One region of the Cohnella sp. GCM10020058 genome, then DNA from elsewhere that is predicted to be linked to it. Evidence: riboswitches for the same ligand, from Rfam matches in the RefSeq annotation. Region 1 holds a riboswitch; the other holds the start of a gene.
The links. A riboswitch is a leader RNA that binds a small molecule or an ion and turns the genes downstream of it on or off. The one in region 1 is predicted to bind thiamine pyrophosphate.

Region 1 (14,889 bases):
CCTGACGATAAACCGGCATAGAATCCAGAATCGAAATACGACTTGGCAAAGGGCTGCCTCTCCTTTTGCGGGAACATTTGTTCTTATTATACCGAAGGAAGGGCTATGATGTAAAGGTGTTTTAAAGGGGCGTGTGAAAACTCTCACGGATGGGAGGAGGCGACAGGGTCAACCGAGACGATCCAGATAACATGCGTAAGCGCTGAAACGGATCACCCGCAAGGCGAGGCGGAGGTCCTTGCGGCCTCTGCGATCCTTACCGAAGGGGATACCGTTAAAACGGCAGAAAGACAGGTGTCTTTAGCCGGAAAAAGCGCGCCCGGACCGCTCAGCCCTTCGGCACGCTGCGATAATCGGTTGGCGATACGCCCATCAGCTTTTTGAACATGCGCGAAAAGTAATAGGGGTCGCCGAATCCGACGGCCGCGGCGATTTCTTTGACGGACAGACCGGTCAGGCTCAGCAGCTGGCTGGCTTTTTGCATTTTCAGCCGCAAATAATAATCGATCGGCGGAAAGCCCGTCTCCTGCTTAAACAGGTGGATGAGATGCTGCTTGGACAGGCCGGCATGCATGGCTAGCTCAGGCAGCGTAACGGTGACATGCAGACGGTCGTTCATGAAGCGAATCGCCCGCGACAGATCCTCCTCGCGCTTGCGATGGCGGTGCGAGCCTGACGCGCTTAGACTGATCGCGCCGAGCAGCTGTCCAAGCGTCAGCGAGACATGGACTTGTGCAGGCAGCGAATATGGCTTGTCGGCCAGCAGGCCGTAGCATCGCTCGAAGCTCTCCGCAAAGCGGGTTTCAAGAGCGGCTGGTATCGGGATCGGATGTCCGGACAGCCCGTATAGCGCCAGATGAGCGCCGACCTGCCCGCCTCGCAGGTGAAACCAGTATATGCTCCATGGTGCCTCCTCGGAGGCGCCATAGCGATGAGGCGCTCCGGCGGGGATGACAGCCAGCTGACGTTCGGTCAGCATTTCCGTTTTACCGTCCTGCTCGATCCAGCCGGCCCCTTCCGCGCAATAAATGACGATATGCGAATCGCAGCCCCCCGGACGTTCGCGATAATGATGGCGCGCGCGGGGGAAGTAGCCGATATCGCTCACGTAGAAATTTCTGGTCAGCTCGAAGCTTGCGAGCTCGGCGGCAAGGTAGTCAGGTATCACGAGCAGCTTTTCTTCGGGAAAGCCCTCGGGCTTCTGAACGGCATCCATCGCATTACCCCCACTTCATGACGTTCGCAATCGCGAATCCGAATATTCTCCATCATAAACCGAATTCCGTTCATTTGCGAGAAGTGCGGTCTGTCGTAAAGTGAAGCTAACATGAGGGAGGGGGAACTATTTTGAAACAACAAGCAGCAACGATGGAGCAGCATGCCGTAAGGATCTGGGAAGAGGTTGTCTCCATTCCGACCTATGGCATCGGCGCGCCGGACCGCAATCCCATGTTCCTGGAGAAGCGCGTGTACCAGGGAAGCTCCGGCCGTGTCTATCCGCATCCGGTCGTCGACAAGATCGAGAACGACAAGAAGCCGCAGCCCTACCGGCTCGCCATCCTGGAAAACGAATTTTTGCGCATCGAGATCATGCCTGAGCTCGGCGGCCGCATTTACCGCGCGCTCGACAAAACGAACGACTACGACTTCGTCTATTACAACCGCGTCATCAAGCCCGCGCTCGTCGGACTGGCCGGTCCGTGGATCTCCGGCGGCATCGAGTTCAACTGGCCCCAGCACCATCGTCCGAACACGTACGGCCCGGTCGAATACAAGCTTGAGGCGCGCGATGACGGCGCGGCTACTGTATGGGTGAGCGAGATCGATCGCATGTACGGCACGAAGGTGACGGCCGGCTTTACGCTGTACCCGGGCAAAGCTTATCTGGAGATCTCCGCGCAGCTGTACAACCGCACGCCTGAGCCGCAAACGTTTCTATGGTGGGCCAACCCCGCCGTCGCGGTTAACGACCATACGCAATCCGTATTTCCGCCCGACGTAACGGCCGTATTCGATCACGGCAAGCGCGACGTATCCCGTTTCCCGATCGCTACCGGCACGTATTACAAAATGGACTATTCGGCCGGCGTGGATATCTCGCGCTACCGCAACATCCCCGTGCCGACGTCCTATATGGCGTATAAGTCGGATTATAATTTCGTCGGCGGCTACGACCATGACGTTCGAGCGGGCCTGCTGCACGTCGCCAACCGCCATGTATCTCCGGGCAAAAAGCAGTGGACTTGGGGCAACGGCGAGTTCGGACAAGCGTGGGATCGTAACCTGACGGATGAAGACGGGCCGTATATCGAGCTCATGACGGGCGTCTATACGGATAACCAGCCGGACTTCACCTGGCTCGCGCCCTACGAAGAGAAGTCGTTCACGCAATACTTCATGCCCTACAAGGATATCGGCATCGTCAAAAACGCCACCGTCGACGCGGCCGTTAATCTTGAAGTCGACGAGACGGCGCGCGAGGCGACGGTGGCGGCTTACGCAACATCCCTATTCGAAGGCGCAGTCGTCGAGCTTCGCGGCAGGAAGCGCGTCTATTTCAGAGAGACTGTGGCGCTTTCTCCGGTGGCGACGTTTAAGACCGTCGTGTCGTTGGATGAGGACGATCGGCAGCATGACTTGACCGTATCGGTCGTGAGCGCGGAAGGGCGCATGTTGGTATCGTACCGTCCCGCAGCGCCGTCCATCGAGGACGTGCCGGACGCCGCGAAGCCGCTGCCCGAGCCGCAGGAGCTGCGCACGAACGAGCAGCTGTACTTGGCGGGCCTACATCTCGAGCAGTATCGCCATGCGACGTTCGAGGCCGAGTCGTACTACCTTGAGGGCTTGAAGCGGGATCCGTCCGATATCCGGATCAACGTCGCTTACGGGACGCTGCTGCTGCGCCGCGGCCTGCTCGCAGAGGCGGAGCGGCACTTCGGAACGGCGGTCAAATCGCTCTCGTGGCGCAATCCGAACCCGTACGACGGCGAGGCGCTCTACCAGCTCGGCTTGGCGCTGAAGCTGCAGGGCAAGGACACGGAAGCGTTCGCGGCGTTGTACAAGTCAACCTGGTCGGCTGCCTGGCAGGATGCCGGCTACTTCACGCTTGCGCAGATTGCTGCCGCCAAGGGCGTCTATGGCGAAGCGCTGGAGCTGGCCGAGCGCTCCCTCGTGCGCAACGCCCGCAATTATAAGGCGCGCCACCTAAAGGCGGCGATGCTGCGCAGGCTAGGGCGACTGGAAGAAGCGGCCGCCTACGCGGCGGAGACGCTGGCAATCGACGTCGCCGATTTCGGAGCGGCCAACGAGCGGATTCTCGCCTTGCGCGCAGCAGGCAATCGGGACGATGCGGCTTTGGCCCGCGAGGCGCTGATGCGGCTGATGCGCGGCGACCCGCACAATAGCCTCAGCCTGGCCGGCGATTATGCGTCCGCAGGCCTGCACGAGGAAGCGATCGAGGTGCTGAACCGCATCGCACCCGATGCCGCGGCCGAGGCATATCCGATGATTCACTACACGCTCGGCTATCTGCACGAAGCGTCCGGCGATGCGGGGCTTGCCGAGGCGTATCGGAAGGCCGGACGCACGGCGAACCCCGCGTACTGCTTCCCGAACAGCCTGTTCGACTTGCTTGTGCTGGAGAGCGCGATCCGCGCGGACGCGGCCGATGACAAGGCGAACTATTACTTGGGCAACTGGCTGTATGACAAGAAGCGCCACCAAGACGCGATCGCGGCATGGGAATCGTCGCGCGCGTCGAACGACGGCTTTCCGACCGTCCATCGCAATCTGGCGCTCGCTTACTTCAATAAGCTGGGCGACGCCGACCGCGCGCTCGCCTCGCTCGAGCGGGCGCATGCGCTTGACCAGGACGATGCACGCGTGCTTTTTGAACTCGACCAGTTGTATAAGAGGTTGGGTTTCGCCCCGGAGCGGCGCCTGTCCAAGCTTCGGCCGCACAAGGACAAGGTCGACCGACGCGACGATCTGTATCTGGAGTTCGTTGCGCTGCTCAATGGGATGGGCCGCCATGACGAAGCGCTTCTGGCGCTCGAGGCGCGCCGCTTCCATCCCTGGGAGGGCGGAGAGGGCAAGGCGACGGGACAGCATGTGCTGGCGCATGTCGAGGCCGCGAAGCTCGATCTCGCGGCTGGGCGCTGCGAGGACGCGGCAGCCCATTTGCAGGCAGCGCTCGTTTATCCCGAAAATCTGGGGGAAGGCAAGCTCGAGGGTGCGCAGGAGAATAACATCAACTATTATCTGGGACTTGCCTATGAAGGCCTTGGCATGCCCGCTCAGGCAACTGCAAGCTTCCGCGGTGCTGCGCAAGGACTCGAGGAGCCGGCGAGCGCGATGTATTATAACGACCAGCCGCCGGATATGATTTTCTACCAGGGGCTGGCCTGGCGCAAGCTCGGGAACGAGAACGAGGCGAAAAGGCGCTTCAACAAGCTGATCGATTATGCCGAGCGGCATCTGAACGATGAGGTGAAGTTCGACTACTTTGCCGTGTCGCTGCCGGACTTTCTGGTGTTCGAGGACGATCTGAGCAAACGAAATCTGATTCATTGCCGGTATATGAGAGGACTCGGGATGCTCGGACTCGGACGCGAAGAAGAAGCGAAGGCGGAGCTAGAGGCGGTGGCGGCTCTCGATGTCAATCATCAGGGCGCGCGCGTTCACCTGGCGCTGGTCGGCCGTTGATTATCGCGGACCAGGTACACGTGGCGCACCAAAGGCTTGGAAGGCAAGAAGAGCGGAGCGATCCGCTCTTTTTCCTTTTCTGCAGGAAGAACGCTCATACGCTGTCCGGTCGCTCCTGCTTTCTGAATGCGCTCGGATTCGTGCCGGCCCATTTTCGAAATTGATTCATAAAGTGATTGTAGTTATGAAAACCGACATCGTAGGCGACCTCCGCGGCGCTGCGATCCGTATGCTCCAGAAGCAGGGCTGCCTGACGGATTCGCATCCGGTTGAGCGCATCGATGACGGACAGGCCCGTTTGGGCTTTGAACAAATGAGACAAGCGAGAGGAAGACAGCCCGATCGCCTTCGACAGCGTCTCGATTTGAACGGGACTCCGCATATGAACCGACAAAAAATGGATGGCATCCACAACCCGCGGATCGAGCTTGCGGCTCTGTCTTTGCGCCAGCAGCATTAGAATTTCGCGCAGTGAATTCAGGCACAGGTCATGCCAGTATTCGCTTCTTTCTCTGGCGTCGGAGAGAATCCGCCGAAAGGCCTCGTATATTCTTGTTTGCACGGAGCCCGGTTCCAGCGAATGAACGGATAAAGGCTCGGCCGGCAGCAGCTTGTCCCCGATCGACCTGGCGGCAAAATGCGCCCATACGAAGTTCCATTCCTCTCCCTTTGTCGTGCCGTACGTATGCGGAGTATCGGGACCGAGCAGGACGATGTCGCCGGGCGCGCAATTTTTCCGATTGCCGGGCACCTCGAAATAGCCGCTGCCGCCGATCGTATAAGCGATCAGACAATCTTCCATCCCATGGGGACGGCTGGTGACGTAGCTGTCGTCGACCTGAAAATGCCCCGACAAAATGATGCCGGAGGATAACCCGCTGTAATGGGACGGCTTGTCGAACTCTTCCACTTATTATCTCTCCCTGCAGCAAACTTGTTGCTCCCAGCATACCGCGCAGCGAGGCTCATATCCAGCGGATAGCAGAATCGTGTGAGTGAAAAGCAGGATTGCTACTCCCCGTCCGAGCGCGAAAAAAATATACTGAACCTGTAGGAACGGAAGAAAAGCATATCCGATTCGGAGGAGGAGAAGGCATGGCTTATGCGCTTCAGAGCTTGACCGAGGAGCAAAAAAACAAGTTCGAAAACGAAGGCTTTCTTATTGTAAGAGGGCTATATAATCCGCAGCAGCTTCAGGAAATCAAGGACACCTTCCAAGAGATTGGCCGCACGGGCGTACCAGGCTATTACGAACCGGATATGACCGCAGGCGAAGAAGAACCGCTAAAAAGGTACCCGCGAGTCATGCACCCGAACCGCTTTAACGAAACGGCTAAAAGGTATATGCTGCATCAGCCGGTGTTAGCCGTATTGGAGGATTTGTACGAAGAGCCGCCGCTGGCCGCGCAAAGCATGTTTTACTACAAGCCGCCAGGGGCCAAGGGCCAGGCGCTGCATCAGGATAACTTTTACTTGAAGGTGGAGCCGGGCAACTGTATCGCCGCATGGACCGCGATCGACGAGGCGGACGAGGAGAACGGCGGCATGCTGGTCGTGCCGAAGACGCACGATTACGAGATCGTCTGTCCCGAGCACGCCGACGCGAAGGAGTCGTTCACGACCCATTTCGTGAAGCCGCCGAAGGACCAAAAAGCGATGCCCGTCGTCATGGAGCCTGGGGACGTGCTGTTTTTTAACGGGAATCTGATTCACGGATCGTATCGCAACAAGACGAAGGATCGATTTCGCCGGGCGTTCATCTGTCATTATGCCAACGCGTCCGCTACGGCAATCGGCCAATATTACCGGCCGCTATATCATGCCGACGGGACGGAAGTGGAGCTGGATCTGAATGCCGACGGGGGACCTTGCGGCGTCGAGTTCGAGACGATGTACCCGCATTGAGGGCGGCGCGCTCTGGCGGAGTCCGCGGCAAATGCTGGACAGAATCCGATCTTCTGCTATAATGAGGAGCGTTATCAATCACGGCCAAGTACGTCGACAATCGAACAAACCCCGGGGGAGCTGGAATAGGCCGGCTGAGAGTGCATCCCGTTACAATGATGCAGACCCTTTAACCTGATCTGGTTAGTACCAGCGTAGGGAGGCGGGAAGCGCGAATCGGATTCGCGCGTTTTGTCCATGCTTATTTAGGACGCCCTCCGTATACGGGGGGCGTTTTTTGAATGTCTGCGTGCGAAGGCATGGAGAGGGAGAAGAGACAGATGCGTATGGTCAAAAAAAGCTGGCGCGGCAAGGGCGCGGCGGCAATCGCGGCACTGCTGATTATGGCGGGCTGCGGGGGAAACGGGAACGGAGAGGGAGGCAGCGGTTCGGAAGCGTCATCAACGGGCGCGAGCGCGTCATCGTCGGCATCCGCTTCCGCGTCAAGCGATCAAGCCGCCGATCTCGGCAAGGTGAAGGTCGTGCTCGACTGGACGCCGAACACGAACCACACGGGCCTGTATGCCGCGGCCGATCAAGGCTATTGGAAAAAACGCGGACTCGACGTCGAGATCGTGCTGCCGCCGGAGAGCGGCGCGGACCAGATGGTCGCGACGGGGGCGGCGGATTTTGGCGTAGGCGCGCAGGAGGGGCTCACCCTTGCAAGAGAGAACGATATGCCGATCGTCTCGCTGGCCGCCATCATTCAGCATAATACGTCGGGCTTCGCTTCTCCGGCGGATAAAAACATTAAGGAGCCCAAAGACTTCGAAGGCCATAGCTACGGCGGATGGGGCTCGCCGGCGGAACAGGCCGTCATCGGCTCGATGATGCAGAAGCAGGGCGCCGACGTGAACAAGGTCAAGTTCGTCAACGCGGGCACTGCGGACTTTTTCACCGCCGTGCAAAAGGATATCGACTTCGAATGGATCTTCTACGCCTGGACCGGCATCGAAGCCGAGCAGCGCGGCATCCAGCTGAACATGGTCTATCTCTCGGATTTTGACAAGCGCCTCGATTATTATACGCCGGTGCTGACGACGAACGAGAAGATGATCAAGAACAAACCGGACGTCGTCCGCGCCTTCGTCGAAGGGGCGTCGGAAGGCTATCAGTACGCGATCGACCATCCGGCCGAAGCCGCGGACATCTTGATCAAGGCCAATCCCGACTTGAACGCGGATCTCGTCAAGGCAAGCCAGGCCTGGCTAAGCCCGAGATACAAGGACGACGCGCCTCGCTGGGGCGAGCAAAAGCGGGAAGTGTGGTCCGGCTACGCCGAATTCCTGAAGGAGCACGAGCTGCTGACAAAGGATCTGGACTACGACGCGATGTTCACGAACGACTTTTTGCCGCAGCCTTAAATTTGCCGAAAACTTAAATGAGAATCTAAACGAGGAGGACAACAGACATGTCGCAAGCGCTGCTCAGCATTCAGATTTTGCCGAAGGCCGCAAATCCCGAGGACGATACGCATCTGTACGTCGACCGGGCGATCGAGATCATCAAGACTTCCGGCGTCGCGTACCGGGTCGGGCCGCTCGAGACGACAATGGAGGGGGACCTCGATGAGCTGCTCGATATCGTGAAGGAAATGAACCGCGCGATGTTCGAAAAAGGAAGCCCGTCCGTCCTGTCGCAAATCAAGCTGCTCGTTCACGGATCGGACGGCGCCTCCATGGCGCATCTGCTGCGCAAATATCCCGATGGACAGTAAGCTAAGCCGCTTTCTGCTGCCGGTCGGCACGTTGGTCGCCGTGCTGGCGCTCTGGCAACTAAGCGTAGCGCTATGGAACATCAAGCCCTTTACGCTGCCGTCGCCGCTGGCGATCGGTGAACGGATCTGGGAGCAGCGGGACAGGCTGCTGGCGCAGAGCGGATCGACGTTGAAGCTGGCCCTGAAGGGCATCGGGCTCGGCATCGGGCTGGGCGTGCTGTCTGCCATCGTGTTTCACCTCATCCCGTTTGTCCGGGCCGCACTATCGCCGATTATCATCATCACGCAAAACATTCCGCTGATCGCGCTAGGGCCGCTGCTTATCATCTGGTTCGGCTTCGGCCTGACGCCGAAGCTCGTGCTGCTGGCGCTCGTCTGCTACTTTCCGATCGCCTGGTCGATGCTGGCCGGCCTCGGACAAGCCGATGCGCATCTGCGCGAGTACCTCGCGATGATCGGCGCGAGCCGGTTAACGGTGCTGCGTCGGCTGGAGCTGCCGGCTTCGCTGCCGTACTTTTTCTCCGGCCTGAAAATCACGGCTACGTACAGCATCACGGCAGCCATCGTGGCGGAGTGGCTCGGCGCAAGCGAGGGGATCGGTTATTATCTGGTGCTCAAGTCCAAGGGCTACGATACGACAAGCGTATTCGCCGCGATCGTAAGCATCGTGGGCATGGCGCTCGCTTTTTACGGCATCGCGGCGCTGCTCGAGCGTCTTGTCGTTCGCTGGCGGCCGGCGGCACGGGAGGGGGGAGCGCGATGAGCGGACAAGCGAAGCTTGAACTGATCGATATTCATCATAGCTACTCGCGCGGCAAAAAGGCCCATCCCGTGCTCGGCGGCATTTCGCTGACGGTCGCGGACGGCGAGTTCGTCACGCTGCTCGGGCCGTCCGGCAGCGGCAAGTCGACGCTGTTCCGCCTGATTGGCGGCGTCGAGCGTCCGGATGCGGGGCGCATTCTGATCGACGGCGCGGAGACGACCGGCAGGCGCGGACAGATCAGCTATATGCCGCAGCAGGCGTCGCTGTTTCCTTGGCTGTCGGTCGGCGCCAATATCGCCTCCGCGCTGACGACGGCAGGCATCGAGCGGCGGCGCGCCGCGGCGATGGCGGAGGAGTGGCTTGGTCGCATCGGGCTCGGCGACGTGGCAAGCGAATACCCGCAGGTACTGTCCGGCGGGATGCAGCAGCGCGTGTCGTTTTTGCGGGCGCTGCTCATGCCGCGCGGCGTGATGTGCCTCGACGAGCCGTTCGCCGCGCTCGACGCGCTCACCAGGGCGGAGATGCAAACGTGGCTGCTGCGGCTCTGGGAGGAGGAACGGCGCTCCGTATTGTTCGTTACGCACAGCATCGAGGAGGCGCTGACGCTTTCGGACCGCATCTACGTGCTGTCCAAGGCGCCGGCGACGGTGCTGCGGGAGATTCGGGTGCCGTTCGAGCGGCCTCGCCGGGCGGATGTCTGGAAGGAGCCGGCATTCGTCGCGCTCAAGGAAGAAGTGCTCGCATTGCTGGCGCGGGGAGGTGCCGGCCATGGCGTATGACGCGCATCTGCACGTCGACCAGTATCCGCCGGAGCGCCGGGAGGCGCTGCTGACGGAGGCATTCGCAGCGGGAATGCGAGGCATCGTCGCCGTCTCGATGAACCCGGATTCATGCGAGGAGACGCGGCGGCTCGCCGCTTTGTGGCCCGGCAAAATAATGCCCGCTTACGGCCATCACCCCGAGCAGCCGCCGCTCGGAACGGAGGCGCTCGAGCGGCTGTGCAGCCGTATTCGAGGGCTCGCGGAGACCGGCGAGGCGTTCGCGATCGGCGAAGTCGGCCTGCCGTACTACACGAGGACGGAGGCCGAGGCGCGCGGCGAAGCGTTCGACGAAGCGCCGTACTTGGCGCAGCTCGACGTTTTCGCGAGCCTCGCCGCCGAGCTGGACCGCCCGGTCGCGCTGCACGCGGTCTACGAGGATGCCGACAAGGCGCTCGCCATATTGGATCGCTGCGGCGTGCGCCGGGCGCATTTCCACTGGTATAAAGGATCGCCGGAGACGACGGCGCGGATTGCGGCGCGCGGCCACTTCATCTCGCTCACGCCAGACGTGCTGTACGAGCCGGATATCAGGGAACTGGCGGCTACTTTTCCGCTCGAACAGTTGATGGCGGAAACGGACGGCCCCTGGCCGTTCGAAGGTCCGTTCGCAGGAATGGAGACGACGCCGGCCATGACGCTTGCGGTCGCGCGCGAGATCGCGGTGCTGCGCGGTTTGGCGCTTAAGGCGGTCGAGCATACTTTGGACCTGAATACGGCGGTCTTTTACGGTTTCGTTTGATCGACAACTGCACCAACAACACAAACGGGATGAGGCAGGAAATGACGCTGCTTCATCCCGATTTTCTTGTTGTGCTTCATTTGAAGGCCTGCTTCGTAACCGGCCAGCTCAGCCGTGATAACTGCCGGACGGCGCGTTCAGCACCCATTCGAGCAGCAGCAGCTGTTCCTCCAGCCGCTCGGCCTGCGCCTGCAGCTCGGGGCGGGCTTCCTCGCCCGCTTCTGCGTATAGCGCTTCGAGCGCTTGCTTACGCGAGGCTAACTCGTGATATTTTCGCTTAACCTGGTCTGCGGTTCTCAATTTCAACGTCCTTTCTGCACCCGGCGGTCTTCTTGGGCATGCGACCGGCCGATCACGCGGCCCGCTTGGGAGCGGCGCGCAGCACGTAGATGTAATAGCCTGCATAATAAGCGATCAGAATGAAGAAGATGGCAGCCGTCCAGGGATCACGGCCGTACTGCTCCAGAGAGTCGGCGCCTCCGCCGGCGTTCGCGGCCGTCTGCGCGCCCTGCATCGCGAACAGGAACCGGTAAGCAATACGGCCGATGAACAGCGCGATGACAAGCGATTCGATAATGACATGCGTCCGGTAGTAGAGCCCGTCGCTGCGCTTCTCCACGATGCTGTGCCGGATCGCGAACCAGGCGAGCAGTCCGCCCAAGGCGAGGCCCGCGGCATCCGCGGCGAAAACGATCGGATGGACGAATCCTGCCGCGATCAGGATGATGCCGATGACGGAGAAGATGCCGATCCGGATCTGAAGCCGCCGCGGCCGAAGCAGCTGAAAGCCGACCGTCCGGCGGATGCGACGGTACAAAATAAACGCAACCAAGAGGATAGGGACCGCATATTGCGCGGCTTGGCTCATGAAAAATCGTCCTTTCGGGATCAGTTGATTCGCTTAGTTTATCATACGAACCCGGGGATCCGTCTATCCTTCCCTGGACTGAATTGGCGGTTGTTTTATCGACGCTCATCGGACATGGCGCCTTGGCGTTATTTATAGAAGGAACGAAAAGGAGGGCGCTAAAAAGCCGCCGGTGCCGGCGGCTTCGGTCTGCGTGGAGGGGGCGTGATGACGAATCAGCGACGTGAACGCGGCGTGGTCTGCGGATCTTGCTTGATCGTTTCCGACACCTCGGTCACCAAGAACGCCAGGTAATTCCTAAGCGAGAGACGTTGCTGCTTCATGCGTCATCACACCTCCTTCCGTACGGTATTGTTATAATTTTCTTACACCTCAGGCTGCAGGTTGAATCTGGATCCGACACGAAAAGACGCAATTCCGGACGGGCGTCGTCGGAGTGCCGGCGGCAACGCAAAAAAGCCGGCTCCGCGTGAGAGGGCCGGCCGTACGCGCAGCGCGCGTCAAGTCATGTAGAGAAACGAATCGTCAAATATATGACCAAGACAAACAAAAATACCGCCAGGCAATAGCCCAGCACAAGCCCGACCGCTTTAGGACCGTTCACTGTCGATTCACCGCCCAGTACTTAATGTTTCTATTATACAGGACGGTGCCCGAGGAAATGAAATGACGCGTTTGTGAACGATTGGGCGAACGCTGCGGATCGGACCCTTATTGTGAATCAACCGACCTTGGCACCGTAGGAGATGGAGAAAAGCACAGCTTGCTCGTGATCCATCCGCAGGCCGGTAACGGCGAATTGCTTGAAGTCGACGCCGTCCATTTTGGCGCCTCTCGCGTCGGCGCCCTGCAGGTCCGCTTTGGCAAGGGAGGCCATCGACAGGTCGCAGTCCCTGAGATCCGCCTTGGTCAATTGCGCGCCGGCCAAGTCGGCTTCGTAAAATTTGATTCCGCGCAGATCCTGCTTGGCCAGCTTCGCATGCCTCAAATTCGTATAGGACCAATCGCCCTGCAGGATGGAGATACCGTCGAGGACGGTGTTGGAAAATGTAGAGCCCATCATTTTGCAGCGATCGAACTTCGAAACGAACAAATCCGCACCATCGAAGTTGCAATTTTCAAACGCGGATTCCGTATGAATGGAGCCGTTAAGCGAAGCGCCGCGAAAATCGCAGCCGACGAAGCGGCATTTGACGGACGCGATCTCCTCCATGGAGCCATGGGCGAACGAGCAGCGTACAAACGTACAGCCGATCAGCTCGCCGTATCGCAGATCCTGGCTGCCGAAGCTGACGCCCTCGTACGTTTGTTGACTATATTGAAACAAGAGCACGACTCCTTTCGGGGACAAAATTACTTTTTTACTATAGCATACGGCTGTCAAGTGCCCGTTCGCGCCGCCGCAAAAGTCAAGCGGAATATTTTTAACCGAGCGGCAAATGAAAAAGACCTCCTGGCGGAGGTCTCTCATGCGCTGCGAATTATGGTTTAAGATAGCGTGAACCGTTTAATAGGTACCGATCTCGTCAAGTTGTCGCCCCGCCTTAACCGAGGTTTTCTTCAGCGCTCGCATCGTCGGGGGAGTCAAACAGCGGACCGCTTGTACTCCACAACTGCTGAAGCTGGTCGTCCGTAATCGTGCCCTTCAAGAACTTGTCGTAATCGGACGTCAGAATCTCGATCACGTTCTCCTCGTCGTCGTCGGTATACACGACGCGCATGTATTCGGCGCCGAGCGGCACCAGCTTTTTGAAGATCAGATCAATGTCCGCCCAGTCGTCGTCGAAGCCGTAAAGGGCAGGGAAATAAACGACCGCGGTCACTTCCTTGGCGATGCTAGTAAGCGTAATTCCGTCGCCGCCGAGCGATATGACGTCCTCGGTCGCCTGGATCAAATTGGCACCGGCCGGCTTGAGGTCGACCGTCTGTTTCTTTGCGTCGTAAGAGTAAGAAACGCCGGCGCTTTTCAACGCTGCCAAAGGCAGCATCGTCGAGCCCTGGAAATTGATGGCCGGCGTGCCCGTCGTCAAAATAGGCTGCCCGCCTAGCGTTATTCTCATCTTCGCATAACCTTTGTACGTTCCCCATAAATTCGCTGCGCTGACAACGCCGCCTACGGTCAGCAGGCCGATCAGGGTCAGCAAAAGAATCTTCTTTTTCATCCACGCAACACTCCATCGCTATTGGTATAGATTTCCTGTCTTGTATTACCCACTTCAACGTAACATGAACATTTATTTTGATTCTGTGACCCAGGTTACATTTTCGGAGGCTTGTCGGCGCAAAAAAACGACCCCCGTCTCGCGACGAGGGCCTCATGGGAGAGGAGAAACCGGACGAAGAACTTATGGGGAAACGTAAGCCTTCTCCGCGGTTATCCCCGGCATCTCTCGACGCCGGTAGTAGCAGTATCGCCGCAAGGCGGGAAAATATACGCCATAGAGCCAAAAAATTGCGAATGAAGACCGAGCGTGCGGGACGGGCTTCCCGCCAGCTTCGGGATATGGTAACATAAGCCTCATCTAAGCCGCGGCGGACCCGCGGCTGTCTTGCTGTCAAATCGGGGCATACCATGCAAGCGGGGGTCGAACATCACAGATGAGAGTCATATCCGGAGAGGCCAGAGGGCGGCCGCTCAAGGCGGTGCCGGGCCAGACGACCCGTCCGACGACGGACAAGGTCAAGGAAGCCCTCTTCAGCATGATCGGGCCGTACTTTGACGGGGAGCGCGTGCTCGACCTGTTCGCCGGCACCGGCGGGCTCGGGATCGAGGCGCTCAGCCGTGGCGCCGGAAGCGCCGTTTTCGTAGACGCGAATATGCGCAGCATCGAGGTCGTCCGAGCCAATCTGGCAGCGACGCGCCTTGCCGACAAGGCCGAGATTTACCGGCAGGACGCCGTCAAGGCGATCAGGCTGCTGGAGCAGCGGGGCAGCGAGCCGTTTGGCCTGGTGTTCCTGGATCCGCCATATGTAATGAAAAATGGCGACGAACTGCTGCTGGAACTGACGGCGCGCGGACTCGCGGGCGAGGATACGGTGGCGGTCATCGAGCATGAATCCGGCTTCGAATACGGGGAACGTATCGGGATCTTCGAGCGGCGCAGGCTTGCCTTGTATGGCGAAACCGCGATATCCATCTATAGATACGGAGGCGAAGCGTAGATGAATGTCAAATCGAATCGGCCGGAAAGCGAGCATCGTATCGCGGTGTACCCGGGCAGCTTCGACCCGGTCACGTTCGGACATCTGGACATTATACGGCGTTCGGCGAAGCAGTACGACAGGCTGATCGTCGCGGTGCTGAACAATACGAGCAAGAGCCCGCTGTTCACT
Region 2 (14,889 bases), on a different contig from region 1:
CATGTCGATCGGTCATCTGATCGGCATCGGCTTCGAAAAGCAGTTCCTGCTCGGCAATCCGCTCGTGAGCGACTATTCGCAGGTGCTCGACCTGTATGCGCTCAATTACGGTCTCGGTCTCGGGCGATTCTCGTTCGGCACCGCCATCAACATTTTTAATTCCATAATCAGCGTGCTGCTGCTCCTCGTCGCCAACGGCATATTCAAACGCACGACCAAAGAAAGCATCTTCTGAGGAGGCCGGCCCGCATGCAAGCGATCAGACGATTGGCCGGCCGCCCATGGCCGGATCTGCTTTTCGAGCTTGTCGTGTATTTAATATTGATTGTCGTCACCGTCGTGACGCTCTATCCGTTCCTCAACGTGCTGGCCATCTCGCTCAACGATTCGACCGACAGCGTGAGGGGCGGCCTGACGATCTACCCCCGGGTGCCGACGTTCAAAAATTACGAGACCATTTTCGCTTTTGGCGGCCTGATGACCGGGCTCAAGATTTCTGTGCTGCGGACGGTCGTCGGCACGCTGCTGGGGCTGATCAGCGCGTCCATGCTGGCGTTCACGATCAGCAGGGCGGATTTTCAGGGCAGACGGTTCGTCTCCGCGTTCCTGGCGCTCACGATGTATGTGTCGGGCGGCCTGATTCCGTTCTACATTTTGATCCGCGATCTCCACATGATGAATACGTTCGCGGTCTACGTGCTGCCCGGACTTGTGAGCGCCTTTAACGTCTTCATCATCCGTTCGTTCATCGACGGCATTCCGTACGCGCTGCAGGAATCCGCAAAGCTCGACGGCGCGAACGATTGGACCATATTCTGGCGCGTCGTTCTGCCGCTCACCAAGCCGGCGCTCGCCACCATCGCCCTGTTCCTGGCGGTAGGACAGTGGAACGCCTGGCTCGACACCTATCTGTACAACGGATCCAACGAGAAGCTCACCACCCTGCAGTTCGAGCTCATGAAAGTGCTTCAGAGCACGACGACGAACGCCGACCAGTTCCGCGGACGCAATATGACCGAGGTGATGCGGCAGATCTCTCCCGAATCGGTCAAAATGGCGATCACGATCGTGGTGACCGTGCCGATCCTTGTCGTTTACCCGTTTCTTCAAAAGTATTTCGTCAAAGGCATGACACTCGGCGCCGTCAAGAGCTGACGCTTGTCGGCCGGACGCCGCACCGACCGAAGGGATCCGCAGGATTCGCTCCTGTCCAGATACGATCCATCATTCAGATTAAACGGAGGGTTTTAAGCGATGAAAAAAATACTGAAAGTAAACGCGCTGCTGCTTGCCGGCGCCATGACGCTGAGCTTCATGTCCGCATGCAGCAAGGATAACGGCGGCGCCGCTTCCGGGACCGCGCCGTCCGGATCGTCGGTTGCCTCGGACGCGTCCAAGGAAGGCGAGGCTCTTTCGCCCGTCACCTTTACCTACTTTTCCGAGGACCCGAATCCGAACTGGAACAACATGCAGGACGACGTCTCCAAGGCGATCACGAAAAAGACAGGCGTCACGCTCAATGCCGAGTTCGCGGTCGGCGACCCGGCGCAAAAAGTGGCGCTCATGGCAGCCAGCGGCGAGTATCCGGACATAATCGCGGCCAAAGGCGATATCGGCAAGCTCGTCGATGCGGGCGCGGTGCTCGACCTGACCGAGCTGATCGACAAGTACGCGCCCAACATCAAAAAGGTGCTCGGCCCTTATATGAGCCGGGCGAAGTATACGACCGAGGACCAATCGATCTATTCGATCCCGACCTGGTCCGCGGTGGATGAGATAAAAGCGGTCGCAGGCGGCGGCTTCGAGCTCCAGCATCGCGTCGTCAAGGAAGCGGGGTACCCGACCATCCGTACGGTACAGGATTACGAGAAGGTCATCAAAGATTATCTCGCCAAGCATCCGACCGATGAGAACGGCAACAAAAACGTCGGCTTGTCCCTCAACGCGGACGATTGGCATATGTACATTTCCGTCACGAACCCGGCTGCCTTCGTGACCGGCGGCTCCGACGACGGCGAATATTTCGTCGATCAACAGACGAACGAAGCGATCTACCACTTCCGGCGTCCGGAGGAGAAGGAATACTTCCGCTGGCTGAACCATATGAACGCGGAAGGACTGCTCGACAAGGAAAGCTTCGTGCAAAAATACGACCAGTACAAAGCGAAGGTCGCCTCGGGCCGCGTGCTCGGACTCATCGACCAGGACTGGGATTACAACGACGGCCAGCAGGCGCTGAAAACCGCAGGCAAGTTCGACCAGACGTACGGCCACTACCCGGTCACCATGGGCGAACAGTTCAAGGAGACGTCGTTCTGGCCGACCGGCTTCATGGGCGGGTACGGCATATCGATCTCGAGCAAAGCCAAGGACCCGGTTCGCATCATCAAGTTCCTCGACTACCTCGCCTCGGACGAAGGCCAGGTGCTGAACAACTGGGGCATCGAGGGCAAGCATTACGTCGTCGAAAACGGCAAACGCGTCGTGCCCAAGGACGTCCAGGACCGTATCAACAACGACAATACCGCGTTTACCAAGGAATCCGGCATCGGATTTTACTGGAACATCATGGTGCACTACGGAGATGGCGTGAAGGACCCTAGCGGCAACTATTATACGAAAAACAGCCCGGATATGATCACCCAGGGATACAGCGACGCGGAGAAGGAAACGCTGGCCGCCTACAAGGCGACGACGTGGAAAGACCTGTTCCCCAAGGAGGACGAATTTAACGTAAAGGCGTACGGCGCCGCATGGAACATTCAAATTCCCGGCGAGGACGAAGTGTCCATACTCGGCAACAAGATGAAGGATATCACTTGGAAGCGAATCCCGGAGGCCATCCTCGCGAAGCCCGAGGACTTCGACAAGATCTGGGACGCCTATCAGAACGACCTGATCAAGGCGGGCGTCGAAAAGATGGAGAAGGGCTACACCAAGTACGTGCAGGACCGCGTGAAGCTGTGGAGCGCGGACGAAGGAAAATAACGTTCGGCAAGCCTCCGCGCCCTCTCCGGGCCGCGGAGGCTCTTTGTTGGAAGGGGAAAAAGCATTATTGGGGCGGGTATTTGCGGAAAGCAAGCGTTAACTCGGCATACCGGCGCTTTGCGTATGGGCGCTTTGCGTATAGGCGCTTTGTGTATGGGCGCTTTGCGTATAGGCGCTTTGCGTATGGGCGTTTTGCGCATGGGCGCTTTGCGTGTGGGTACTTTGCATATCGACGCTTTGCGTATGGGCGTTTTGCGTATGGGCACTTTGCGTATGGGCGCTTTGCGTATGGGCACTTTGCGTATAGGCACTTTGCGTATAGGCGCTTTGCGTATGGGCGTTTTGCGCATGGGCGCTTTGCGTGTGGGTACTTTGCATATCGACGCTTTGCGTATGGGCGTTTTGCGTATGGGCACTTTGCATATCGGCACTTGACGGATGTATAACGGGTCGAAAGCCTGCATTTGTACAGGTATTCTCTGCCGACGCGCACCGCCTGATGAAATGCCTGCAAATGTGCAGGCAAATCCAAAGCGCAAGCCGGAAATTCGGCTGATGGCGTAAATTAACTGCGCTTTCGCAGCTATTTTGTTTTAACGGGTCGCCATCGGCATAAAAAGATGTATATTTGCAGGCATTGCGGCAAAAGAACAATACGGGCGAACACATGCGGGTCCTTCGGGACGGCTGTCGGACGAGTCTTCGACAGGCGTTTCGCGCGACGCCGGTTGCGGATAAGAGCCAAACTTAAAAGACCGTCGGGTGATCTGTTGATCTGTTGATCTGTCCCTGACGGTTTGTTAGGCGTGCATGGCTCTTTGGGGTCATGCGCTTGTAGCCGGGAGTGCTTACAATATAGCTTATCCACGGAATAGAGAGGTTGGTTGAGGTTGAAAAAGAAAATAGGGGCTTTGCTGTTCGCCGCCACGCTGGCGTTCGGCTACACGAGCATGGCAAGCGCGCACGTCCGGGTCGAGCCGGCGGAGGTCTCGCAAAATGCGTACCAGGTGTTCACGATTCGCGTCCCGAGCGAAAACGAAGGCGTCAACACGACGCAAGTCAAGCTGGACGTCCCTGCCGGCGTGGAAGTGTCGCGCTTCGAGCCGTATCCCGGCTGGACGAGCACGACCGAGAAGGACGCGGACGGCAAGGTCGTCTCCGTCACCTGGAAGTCCGATGGCAATGGCATCACCGAGACGGAATTCGTGCAGTTTCTGTTCCAGGGCCACGTCGCGGAGGATGCGAAGGAGCTGGTCTGGAAGGCGCATCAGACATACTCGGACGGTGCCGTCGTCGATTGGAGCGGCGCGCCGGACGCCGATACGCCGGCTTCGGTGACGACGGTCACGGCGGCTGCGGCCGGAAGCGACGGGCACGGACATACGGGAACCGCATCGACGGACGCATCGGACGGCGATCGGGATCCGCTGACGCTCGGCCTGGCCATCGCCGGCTTGGTGGCGGGCCTGGCGGCGCTGGCGACCGCGCTGCTGCGCAGGAAGTCGCGCTAAGCTCTGGCGCCGAGGCGCAGCGCTTGCCGGCGGATTGACACGAAGTCCGCCGCCGTGTACAGTTGAAACATGAATTCCACTGGGGGCGCCCGCAAGGGCTGAGATAAGGCAGCGATGCCTTGGTCCCTTTGAACCTGATCTGGGTCATGCCAGCGTAGGAAAGTGGACCAATGTGCGTAGCAAGCTGCATCGGATTGCGGCGACGCGAGCCGGCAGGCCGTGTCGTGCCGGCGCGTCGTCTTTTCGCATCTGCGGAAAGCGTCCGTTTCTCGTCCGATCCATGCAGTACGAAGCTGCTCGTTTTGGCCGCTCCCGACGGGGCGGCTTTTTTGCATCGCATGCACAAGAGCCGCCTCCCCAACGGAGCGCCGATTCAGGCGTATTTGCGTCGGCCGACGGCCCATCCGTCTCCGGGCGCAAATGCCGTCCGCAGCTTCGGTCCGTCATTGTGTTTCTTTTTTCGCATCGTGCCCTTGTCGGCCTCCCGGAGGAATTCGCATGAATTCATTCCAGGGAGGTTTTTTTGCGATGGCGATCATGACCCGGGCGCTGCCCGGCAGCCGCAAAGTCTACTTGAACGGGGAAGGGGGCATTCGCGTGCCGATGCGCGAGATTCGGCTCTCCGACAGCAGGGCGCAAGACGGCTCCTTGCTGCCGAATGCGCCCCTGCTCGTCTATGACGCAAGCGGACCTTATACGGACGACGACTACGAGGCCGATATCGAAAAAGGCCTGCCGACATTCAGGGACGCCTGGATCGAAGCCAGAGGGGATACGTTCGAATACGAAGGAAGGGAGTCCGGGCCGTTAGACGATGGCCACAGGTCGGAGCCGCGTGCCCGTCTCCAAGCCGCGCCGGTCTATCCGGGCCTCAAGCGCAGGCCGCTCCGGGCGGCCGAGGGACGCAACATTACGCAGCTTCATTATGCGCGCCGGGGCATCGTCACGCCCGAGATGGCTTTTATTGCCGTACGGGAAGGAACGACGCCCGAATTCGTGCGGAACGAGGTGGCTGCCGGGCGCGCCGTCATCCCGGCCAACATCAATCATCCGGAGTGCGAGCCGATGATTATCGGACGGCATTTTCACGTGAAAATCAACGCGAACATCGGCAACTCCGCCGTCGTCTCGTCCATCGAAGAGGAAGTGGAAAAGATGACGTGGGCGACCCGCTGGGGCGCGGATACGATCATGGATTTGTCGACGGGCAAAAACATTCATGCGACGCGCGAGTGGATTATGCGCAACGCGCCGGTTCCCGTGGGCACGGTGCCGATCTACCAGGCGCTAGAAAAAGTAGGCGGACGGGCCGAAGCGCTCACCTGGGATATTTATCGCGACACGCTGATCGAGCAGGCGGAGCAGGGCGTCGACTATTTTACCATTCACGCCGGCGTGCTGCTGCGCTATATCCCGTTGACGGCCGAACGGGTGACCGGCATCGTGTCCCGCGGCGGCTCCATTATGGCGGCCTGGTGCCTGGCGCATCACGATGAGAACTTTCTCTATACGCACTTCGAGGAGATTTGCGGGATCATGAAGGCGTACGATATCACCTTCTCGCTCGGAGACGGCCTGCGGCCGGGCTCGATCGCGGACGCCAATGACGAGGCGCAGTTCGCGGAGCTCGAGACGCTTGGAGAGCTCACCCGCATCGCCTGGAAGCACGACGTGCAGGTCATGATTGAAGGACCGGGCCATGTGCCGATGCATCTGATTAAGGAGAACGTCGACCGGCAAATGGCGGTCTGCCAGGAGGCGCCCTTCTACACGCTCGGACCGCTGACGACGGACATCGCCCCCGGCTACGACCATATCACGTCGGCCATCGGCGCGGCGATGATCGGCTGGTTCGGCACGGCGATGCTCTGCTACGTCACGCCGAAGGAGCATCTGGGATTGCCGAACAAGGAGGACGTCAAGGACGGCGTCATCGCCTACAAGATCGCGGCTCATGCGGCGGATCTCGCCAAAGGGCATCCGCGGGCCAAGCTCCGCGACGACGCGTTGTCGAAGGCGCGGTTCGAATTCAGGTGGCGCGACCAGTTCCATCTGTCCCTCGACCCGGAGCGCGCGATGGCGTACCACGACGAGACGCTGCCGGCCGAAGGGGCGAAGACCGCCCATTTTTGCTCGATGTGCGGACCGAAGTTCTGCAGCATGCGGATTACGCAGGATATTCGCGACTACGCGGCCGCCCGCGGATTGAAGGAGGAGGAAGCGGTGGACGCCGGCATGCGCGAGCGGGCGGACGGCTTTAAGGCGGCGGGCGGTCAAATTTATGTCTAGCGCCGACCTCGGTACGATGCTCCCGCGCGGTGACTTTGCCGGTCCCGGAGACGACGAGGGCATCGGACCTGGCGATTCCATGTCGCGTTACGCCCGTCAGATTCGCTTCACTGCCATTGGGGCCGAGGGTCAGCGCTCGCTCGGCGGCGCGTCCGTCCTCGTGGCGGGCGTCGGCGCGCTCGGGTGCGCGCTCGCGCAGCAGATGGCGCGGGCGGGCGTAGGCACCGTCAGGCTGGCGGACCGCGACTTCGTCGAGCGCGGCAACCTGCACCGCCAGTCGCTGTTCGACGAGGCCGACGCCGCGGCGTCGACGCCGAAGGCGGTCGCTGCTGCGGAGCGATTGCGCCAGGCGAACGGCGCCGTCCGGATCGAGCCGTTCGTGGCCGAGATCCGGGCGGAGACCGTCGGGGCGCTGCTCGCCGGCGCGGATCTGGTGCTCGACGGCACGGACAACGCCGAGACCCGCCTCTTGCTGAGCGATGCCTGCTTCGCAAGAGGCATTCCTTTCCTGTACGGCGGGGCGACGGGTTCGGCTGCGAGCGCGGCGTCGCTCGTGCCGGGAAGGACGGCATGCCTTCGCTGCCTGATCGGAGGAGAGGAAGATGCGGAGGCGGGGGATACGTGCGATACGGCTGGCATCGTCGGCCCGGCGGTCGAACTGGCCGCTGCCCTTCAGGCTGCGGAGGCGCTCAAGTGGCTGAGCGGCAATCGCGGCACGATGCGGCAAACGTGGATCTCGGCGGACGTTTGGCATTTCTCGCTGCGGGAGACGAGACTGCCGCCTGGCAGGCCGTCCTGCCCTTATTGCGGCGATGCCTGCGCAGCTCCCGCCCGGGAGCCGGCTCTGCACCGGTCAGGACTGGAAGCGACCGTCCTGTGCGGACGGGACACGGTCCAGGTGGCGACGGGCTGCACGCTCGCGCCGCAAGCGTGCGCCGATCGTCTTGCGCGCCGCGGCTGCAGAGTTCTCGTCGCCAACGACTACCTGGTCCGGGCGCGGACGCCATGCGGCGCCACGCTGGCCGCGTTCGGCGACGGACGGGTTCTCGTGCGCGGCGCGGCAAGTATAGAGGACGGCGCAGAGGAAGCGATCCGGCTATGCCGGACCTATGTAATGGAGACGCCCGGAGATGCGGGAGCGGAGGAGGAGCTGCATTGAAAACGATACAGGACTGCAAGCTGTATGTAATTACAGGCGAACAATACCATCCCGGCAAGCCGCTCGACGAGGTGATGGAAGCCGCAATCGCCGGCGGGGCGGACATCGTACAGCTTCGCGACAAAGAAGGCTCGCCTGCGCAGCGGCTGGCAAAAGCAAAGTTGCTGCGCGCGTTGACACGCCGTCACGGCGCCTTGTTTATCGTCAACGACGACGCCGAGCTGGCGCTTGCCGCCGATGCCGACGGCGTTCATCTCGGCCAGGACGACATGCCGCTCCCCGAAGCAAGGATAAAAGTCGGCGCAGGCAAGCTGATCGGTATCTCCACACACACGCTCGCGCAGGCGCTGGAGGCGGAGCGCGGCGGCGCGGACTATGTGGGTGTCGGACCGGTCTATCCGACGCCGACGAAGCCGGGCAGAGCGGCGGTTACGACCGCCTATGTGTCCCAGGCGGCCATGCAGTTGAGGATCCCCTTTTTTGCGATCGGCGGCATCTCCCCCGCGACTGCGGACGACGTGCTTGCGGCGGGCGCGCGGCGGCTGTGCGCAGTATCGGCAGTGGTCGGGCAGCTTGACCCGGCTGCAGCATGCGCCTTGCTTAGGCGCAGCATCGAGCGGTGGGAGGCGCAGGATAGGCTGCGCGGCAGCGGCCGGACGGCGGCGCATACGGCGGCGACGGAATCTTCGGGAGCGGGAGCCGGCGCCGGCAAGCGGATCTCGCTGCTGCTGAACGGCAAGCAAGCCTGGTGCGAGGCCTCTACGCTCGGCGCGCTGGCGAGATCGCTTCGTCTGGCCGAGCGAAGGGTGATGGCGGAGCTGAACGGCGAGGCGGTGCCGAGAGCGGACTGGGACGACGTCCCCATCCGCGCGGACGATCGCGTCGAGTTCGTACAATTCGTAGGAGGTGGATAACGATGCGTACGGCCACGTCGCGGCTTGAGATCGGCGGCATCGCGCTCAGGTCCAGACTGTTTCTGGGCACGGGACGGTACCCGAGTCCGGCCGTCCTGCGCGAGGCGCTGGAAGCTTCGGGCGCGCAAGTCGTTACCTTCGCGATTCGCAGAATCGACCTCGACGTCGCGGAGCAAGACCCGCTGCTGCGGCAGACGGAAGGGAAAGACCTGGTTTACCTGCCGAATACGTCAGGCGCCTCGACGGCGGACGAGGCCGTCCGGATTGCCCGGCTGGCGAGAGAAGCGGGGTTGGGCGATTGGGTCAAGGTCGAGATCAGCGGCCATCCTCGGCTGCTGCTTCCCGATCCGCTCGAGACGCTGAGAGCGACGGAGCGCCTCGTCTGCGAGGGCTTCACGGTGCTGCCCTATACATCCGACGACCCGATGCAGGCGCTCAGGCTGGAGGAGGCGGGAGCGGCGGCCGTCATGCCGGGCGGCTCGCCGATCGGCACCGGTCTTGGCATCCTCAATCCGCGCAATCTGGCATGGATCGTCGAGCAGGCGGCCGTGCCCGTCATCGTCGACGCCGGACTCGGCTCGGCCGCCGACGCCGCAATCGCCATGGAGCTGGGGGCGGACGGGATCCTGGTCAATACGCCGGTGGCCAAAGCGCGGGACCCCGTTGCGATGGCCGCGGCCATGAGACTCGGCGTCGAGGCCGGATGGTTGTCGCGGCAGGCAGGCCGAATTCCGCGGCTCGCGAGCGCCTCGGCAAGCAGCGTCGAGACCGGCGCGTGGTTCGCGGCGGCGCCTGCGGCAGGGGAGGCTCAGCCTTGAGCCGGACGGTGCTCGTGCTGGGCGGCGGCATCGTCGGCTTGTCCTGCGCTTATGAAGCGCTGAAGCAAGGATGGCGCGCCATCGTCGCAGACCGCGGCGAGATTGGCGGACAGGCATCGGGTGCAGCCGCAGGGATGCTCGCGCCCTATTATGAGAACGGCGACGGTCCCGACGCTTTTTTCCGCCTGTGCCTGGATAGCTTTGCCCGTTACCCAAACTGGACGGCGGAGATTGAAGAAGCTGCCGGCATGTGCGCGGGCCTGGTCCGGTCGGGCAGCCTCCACGTCGCGCACCGCGAAGCGGACCGGCTGCCGCTGCTCGGCCGGCTCGCTTGGCAGTCCGGTCTTTGCGCGGGCATGGATTGGCTGGACGCGCCGGCATTGTCCCGGCTCGAGCCTTCCTTGCCCGGGGGGCTTGCCGGTGCGCTGTATTGTCCGGCGGAAGCGCACGTGCAAGCGCCGCTGCTGGTCAAAGCGCTTGCCGAAGCGTGCGCGCGGCTTGGTGCGCAGCTGCTGCCGCTGGCGGGGGCGTTGACCGTCGCGAGCCGGGGCGCTTCCGGCGGACTAAGCGTCCGCTTCGAGGAATACGGGACGATCGGCGCGGACGCGCTCTGCTGCTGTCTCGGGGCCTGGAGCGGCACGCTGGCGGATTGGCTTGGACTTCGCATTCCCGTTCATCCGATCCGGGGGCAAATCTGCGCCTACGATCCCGCGCCCTTCAGCCTTCGGCATATCGTGTTCGGCTCCCGGGCCTATTGGGTGGGCAAGCCGGACGGTTCGCTCGTCTGCGGCGCGTCCGAGGACGAGGCCGGCTTCGACCGGACGGTGACCGCGGGCGGCATCGGACGGCTCGTCCGCGCGGGCGGGCGAATGTTCCCCGCGTTGGCCGGCGCCGCGCCGGCCCGAAGCTGGGCGGGACTGCGACCAGCCACGCTGGACGGCTGGCCGCTGATCGGTCCCGTACCCGGCAGGTCCGGCATCTATATGGCCGCCGGGCATTATCGCAACGGCATCCTGCTGAGTCCGGCGACGGCAGCCGCGTTCGGGAATTGGCTGGAGGCCGGAGGCGCCGGCGCGGACGACGCGGCGAGCCGCGCGTTCCGGCCGGAGCGCTTCGGCGCCTATGAGGCGGCCGGCGAAAGGGAGGAGGCGACGTCAGGATGATGGAGCGGGCGATGGCCGATCGGGCAGACGCCGGGCGGAGGGCGCACGGACGCGGCCCGGCCCGGGCGCTCACGATCGCGGGCTCGGACTCGGGCGGCGGCGCGGGTATCCAGGGCGACTTGAAAACCTTTCAGGAGCTCGGCGTGTTCGGCATGAGCGTCGTCACGGCGGTCACGGCGCAAAACAGCGTGGGCGTGCAGCAGGCCGAGCCCGTGCCGCGGCGGCTCATCGCGGCCCAGCTCGACAGCGTGCTCGCCGATCTCGGAGCGGATGCGGTCAAGACGGGGATGCTGCCGACGCCCGAAGCGGCTGCGGCCGTCGCCGGCGCGCTAAGACGCTTCTGTGTGCGCAGGCTCGTGGTGGACCCGGTGCGGCTGTCCAAGGACGGCTTTGCGTTGGCCGGCCCCGGCGCGTTCGAAGCGACGGCGAAGCTGCTGTTCCCGCTGGCCGAGCTGGCGACGCCGAACGTGCCGGAGGCGGCGGCCCTGCTCGGCGTCCCGGAGGCAGACCTCGCCGGGACCGGCGCCCGCGTCGAGGCCGCAAGGTCGCTGCTGGCCTGGGGGCCCCGATACGTGCTCCTCAAGGGCGGCCATGCCAAGGGGCCGGCCTGCACCGACATATTGGTCGGCGCGGCGGACGGCGGGGCCGAGCCGGTGCTGCTTCGCGGACCGCGCCTGCCGGGGCGGGGAGCTCGCGGCACGGGCTGCGCGTTCTCCGCGGCCGCCTGCGCGGCGATGGCGCTCGGCGCTGACGTGCCGGCCGCTTGCCGCACAGCAAAGGCATTCGTCGCGACGGCGCTTGCGGCGAGTCTCGGGCTTGGCGCCGGGACGCCAAGCCTTCGCCATGCGGCTTGGCGCGAGGGTTGACGGGCGCCTAGCCCCGGGGCGCGGTCCTGCCGGAGCCCGATATTTCCCGGCGGCTTGCTTGACGTGCCATGTTCCCCTATAATAATCAGTAATTCATAGCAATCCTGAACAAATGCGACGATGGAGACAAGTAAGCAGCACCTGCCTGACCAGGGAGGGAACGCCGAGACTGAGAGCGTGCCCGAGGTGAAGAGCTGCCGAATTTCACTCCGGAGCAGTCGCTTGAACGCCGACGAGGCTCGATGCGTTGGCCAGTAGAGCGGACCGGCAGCGGCCCGTTACGCCGTTCGAGCGGGAATTCCGGCTTGACGATGCTTCTCAATCTGCAGATTGTCGTCAGCAAGATTCCAATTAGGGTGGTACCACGGTCCTTTCGTCCCTTTTACGGGGAGGAAGGGCCTTTTTTGTCGGTTCGCAAAAGGGCAAGCCGGCCGATAGACCAAGCGATAAAGGAGAGAGGCATCATGAAGGACCGGTTGGAGGCGCTGCGCGTTGAGGCGCTTGCGCAATTGCAGGAGGTGGCCGATGCCGGCCGCCTGAACGATCTGCGCGTGCATTATTTGGGCAAAAAGGGTCAACTCACGGATATCTTGCGCGGCATGGGCGGACTGAGTGCCGAGGAACGTCCGGTGATCGGGCAGGTCGCCAACGACGTACGCGCCGCCATCGAGGCCGTGCTGGCCGACAAGCAAGCCGCATTCGACCGCGCCGAGACGGAGCGCAGACTGGCCGCAGAGACGATCGACGTCACGCTGCCGGGCAGGAGCGTCGCGACAGGCAGCGTTCATCCGCTGACCAAGGTGACGCAGGAGATCGAAGACATTTTCCTCGGCATGGGTTATACGATCGCGGAAGGTCCGGAGGTCGAGACCGACTACTTCAACTTCGAGGCTTTGAACCTGCCCAAGGATCATCCGGCGCGGGACATGCAGGATTCCTTCTACATTACGGACGAGATTCTGCTGCGCACGCACACCTCTCCTGTGCAAATCCGCGCGATGAAGAACGCGGACGGCGCGACGCCGCTTAAGGTCATTTGCCCGGGCCGCGTATACCGCCGCGACGATGACGACGCGACGCATTCGTTCATGTTCCATCAGATCGAAGGGCTCGTCGTAGGCCCCGACATTCGCATGAGCGACCTGAAGGGTACGCTGCTGCAATTCGTCCAGGCGATGTACGGCGCGCAGGTCCAGATTCGTCTGCGTCCGAGCTTCTTCCCGTTCACCGAGCCGAGCGCCGAGGTCGACGTCACCTGCACGCAGTGCGGCGGACACGGCTGCCGGATGTGCAAGCACTCGGGCTGGATCGAGATTCTCGGCTGCGGCATGGTGCATCCGAAGGTACTCGAGCACGGCGGCTTCGACCCTGAAAAGGTGTCCGGCTTCGCGTTCGGCATGGGTGTCGAACGCATCGCCCTGCTGAAGTACGACATCGACGATATTCGTCACTTCTACAACAACGATCTGCGGTTCCTCGGGCAATTCGCCCGTATGTGACGGCTGCTGCCGGTATCCTAGCGAAGGTGAAAAAGGAAGGAGCGGTATAACCCGTGAACGTATCCTATCAATGGTTAAGCGAATATATCGATCTCGGCGGCATCGAGCCGCAAGCGCTCGCCGAGCTGCTCACGAGGGGCGGCATCGAGATTGACGGCGTCGTATCCCGCAACGCGGGCGTCACGAAGACGGTCGTCGGCTATGTATTGGAAAAGGAAAAACATCCGGACGCGGATAAGCTGAACGTCTGCAAAATCGATGCCGGCACCGGCGAGACGCTGCAAATCGTCTGCGGTGCGCCCAACGTGGCCGCGGGGCAGAAGGTGCCGGTCGCGCTCGTCGGCGCGAAGCTGCCGGGCGACCTGCAGATCAAGCGTGCCAAGCTGCGCGGTGTCGAGTCGCAAGGGATGATCTGCTCCGCGCGAGAACTGGGCATCAACGACAAGCTGCTGCCGAAGGAGCTGCAGGAGGGCATTCTCGTGCTGCCGGCGGACACGGCGGTTGGCACGGATATCGCCGACCTGCTTGGCTTGAACGATTCGGTGCTGGAGCTCGATCTGACGCCCAACCGCTCGGACTGCTTGAGCCTTCTCGGCGTCGCATACGAAACCGCCGCGCTGACAGGTTTGCCGCTGACGCTGCCCGAGCCGGAGAAGGCGCTGTACCCGGCGGCGGACAAGACCGCGGACACGATCGCGGTCGCCATCGAATCGGCCGAAGCTTGCAGCCACTACGCGATGCGCGTCGTAAAGGGCGTCAAGATCGGCCCGTCTCCGCTCTGGCTGCAAAACAGGCTGATCGCCGCTGGCATCCGGCCGATCAGCAACGTCGTCGACGTCACGAATTTCGTCATGCTGGAGTACGGCCAGCCGCTGCACGCGTTCGATGCGGCCAAGGTCAAAGGCACGGTCCGCGTTCGCTTCGCGCATGAAGGCGAGACGCTGGTCACGCTTGACGGTCAGGAGCGCAAGCTGGAGTCGCACATGCCCGTCATCGCCGACGACGCGCATGCGATCGCACTGGCCGGCGTCATGGGCGGTCTCGATACCGAAGTAACGGCGGACACGGTCGATATCCTGCTCGAATCCGCCAGATTTGCGGGCGCTCCGGTTCGCAAGACCTCGCGCCAGCTCGGTCTGCGGTCCGAAGCTTCGGCGCGCTTCGAGAAAGGCGTCGATCCGGAGCGCGTGCTCGGCGCGCTGGACCGCGCGGCTTCGCTGATCGCGCAGACGGCCGGCGGACTCGTCGCCGACGGGGTCGCCGAGGTGCGTCTCGCAACGCCTGCGCCGGCGGTCATCGAGCTCTCGCTCGAGCGGATCAACCGGATGCTGGGCACCTCGCTTTCCACGCTCGAGGTCAAGACGATCTGGTCGCGGCTCCAGTTCGCGGCCGAGCCGGCGGGCGACGGCGTATGGCGTCTGACCGTGCCGACGCGCCGCGGCGACATCACGCGCGCAGTGGACCTGATCGAGGAGGTCGCGCGGCTTAACGGCTACGACCGCATTCCGACGACCCGCATCGAAGGGCCGACGACGACGGGCGCGCTGACCAAATCCCAATCGATCCGCAGAGAGCTTCGGAAGCTGTTGTCCGAAGCGGGGCTTAGCGAGGCCGTGACCTATTCGGTCACCTCCGCAAGCCGGGCCGCGCTGTTCCCGGAGCTGTCCGGGGCTGCAGAAGGG

Region 2: linked by a shared signal. The riboswitch ahead of thiC (phosphomethylpyrimidine synthase ThiC) and the one ahead of ACFSR7_RS27935 (ABC transporter substrate-binding protein) in region 1 are both predicted to bind thiamine pyrophosphate.

The regions. Positions count from the first base shown of each region.
Region 1 covers NZ_JBHUJV010000017.1:105,099-119,987, forward strand. Annotated here, with positions in the region: partial or broken gene ACFSR7_RS27910 (transposase) at 1-19, opposite strand, end outside; gene ACFSR7_RS27915 (helix-turn-helix domain-containing protein) at 329-1,216, opposite strand; gene ACFSR7_RS27920 (DUF5107 domain-containing protein) at 1,369-4,704, shown strand; gene ACFSR7_RS27925 (helix-turn-helix domain-containing protein) at 4,799-5,614, opposite strand; gene ACFSR7_RS27930 (phytanoyl-CoA dioxygenase family protein) at 5,800-6,609, shown strand; TPP riboswitch at 6,713-6,827, shown strand; gene ACFSR7_RS27935 (ABC transporter substrate-binding protein) at 6,930-8,012, shown strand; gene ACFSR7_RS27940 (thiamine-binding protein) at 8,060-8,365, shown strand; gene ACFSR7_RS27945 (ABC transporter permease) at 8,355-9,128, shown strand; gene ACFSR7_RS27950 (ABC transporter ATP-binding protein) at 9,125-9,907, shown strand; gene ACFSR7_RS27955 (TatD family hydrolase) at 9,897-10,688, shown strand; gene ACFSR7_RS27960 (hypothetical protein) at 10,797-10,988, opposite strand; gene ACFSR7_RS27965 (CcdC protein domain-containing protein) at 11,041-11,556, opposite strand; gene ACFSR7_RS27970 (pentapeptide repeat-containing protein) at 12,278-12,883, opposite strand; gene ACFSR7_RS27975 (hypothetical protein) at 13,101-13,718, opposite strand; gene rsmD (16S rRNA (guanine(966)-N(2))-methyltransferase RsmD) at 14,155-14,718, shown strand; gene coaD (pantetheine-phosphate adenylyltransferase) at 14,719-14,889, shown strand, end outside.
Region 2 covers NZ_JBHUJV010000007.1:508,650-523,538, reverse strand. Annotated here, with positions in the region: gene ACFSR7_RS12390 (ABC transporter permease) at 1-235, shown strand, start outside; gene ACFSR7_RS12385 (carbohydrate ABC transporter permease) at 250-1,155, shown strand; gene ACFSR7_RS12380 (ABC transporter substrate-binding protein) at 1,468-2,988, shown strand; gene ACFSR7_RS12375 (histone H1-like repetitive region-containing protein) at 2,931-3,452, opposite strand; gene ACFSR7_RS12370 (YcnI family copper-binding membrane protein) at 3,879-4,499, shown strand; TPP riboswitch at 4,571-4,677, shown strand; gene thiC (phosphomethylpyrimidine synthase ThiC) at 5,028-6,788, shown strand; gene ACFSR7_RS12360 (ThiF family adenylyltransferase) at 6,781-7,947, shown strand; gene thiE (thiamine phosphate synthase) at 7,944-8,861, shown strand; gene ACFSR7_RS12350 (thiazole synthase) at 8,864-9,679, shown strand; gene thiO (glycine oxidase ThiO) at 9,676-10,842, shown strand; gene thiD (bifunctional hydroxymethylpyrimidine kinase/phosphomethylpyrimidine kinase) at 10,839-11,708, shown strand; gene pheS (phenylalanine--tRNA ligase subunit alpha) at 12,173-13,207, shown strand; gene pheT (phenylalanine--tRNA ligase subunit beta) at 13,261-14,889, shown strand, end outside.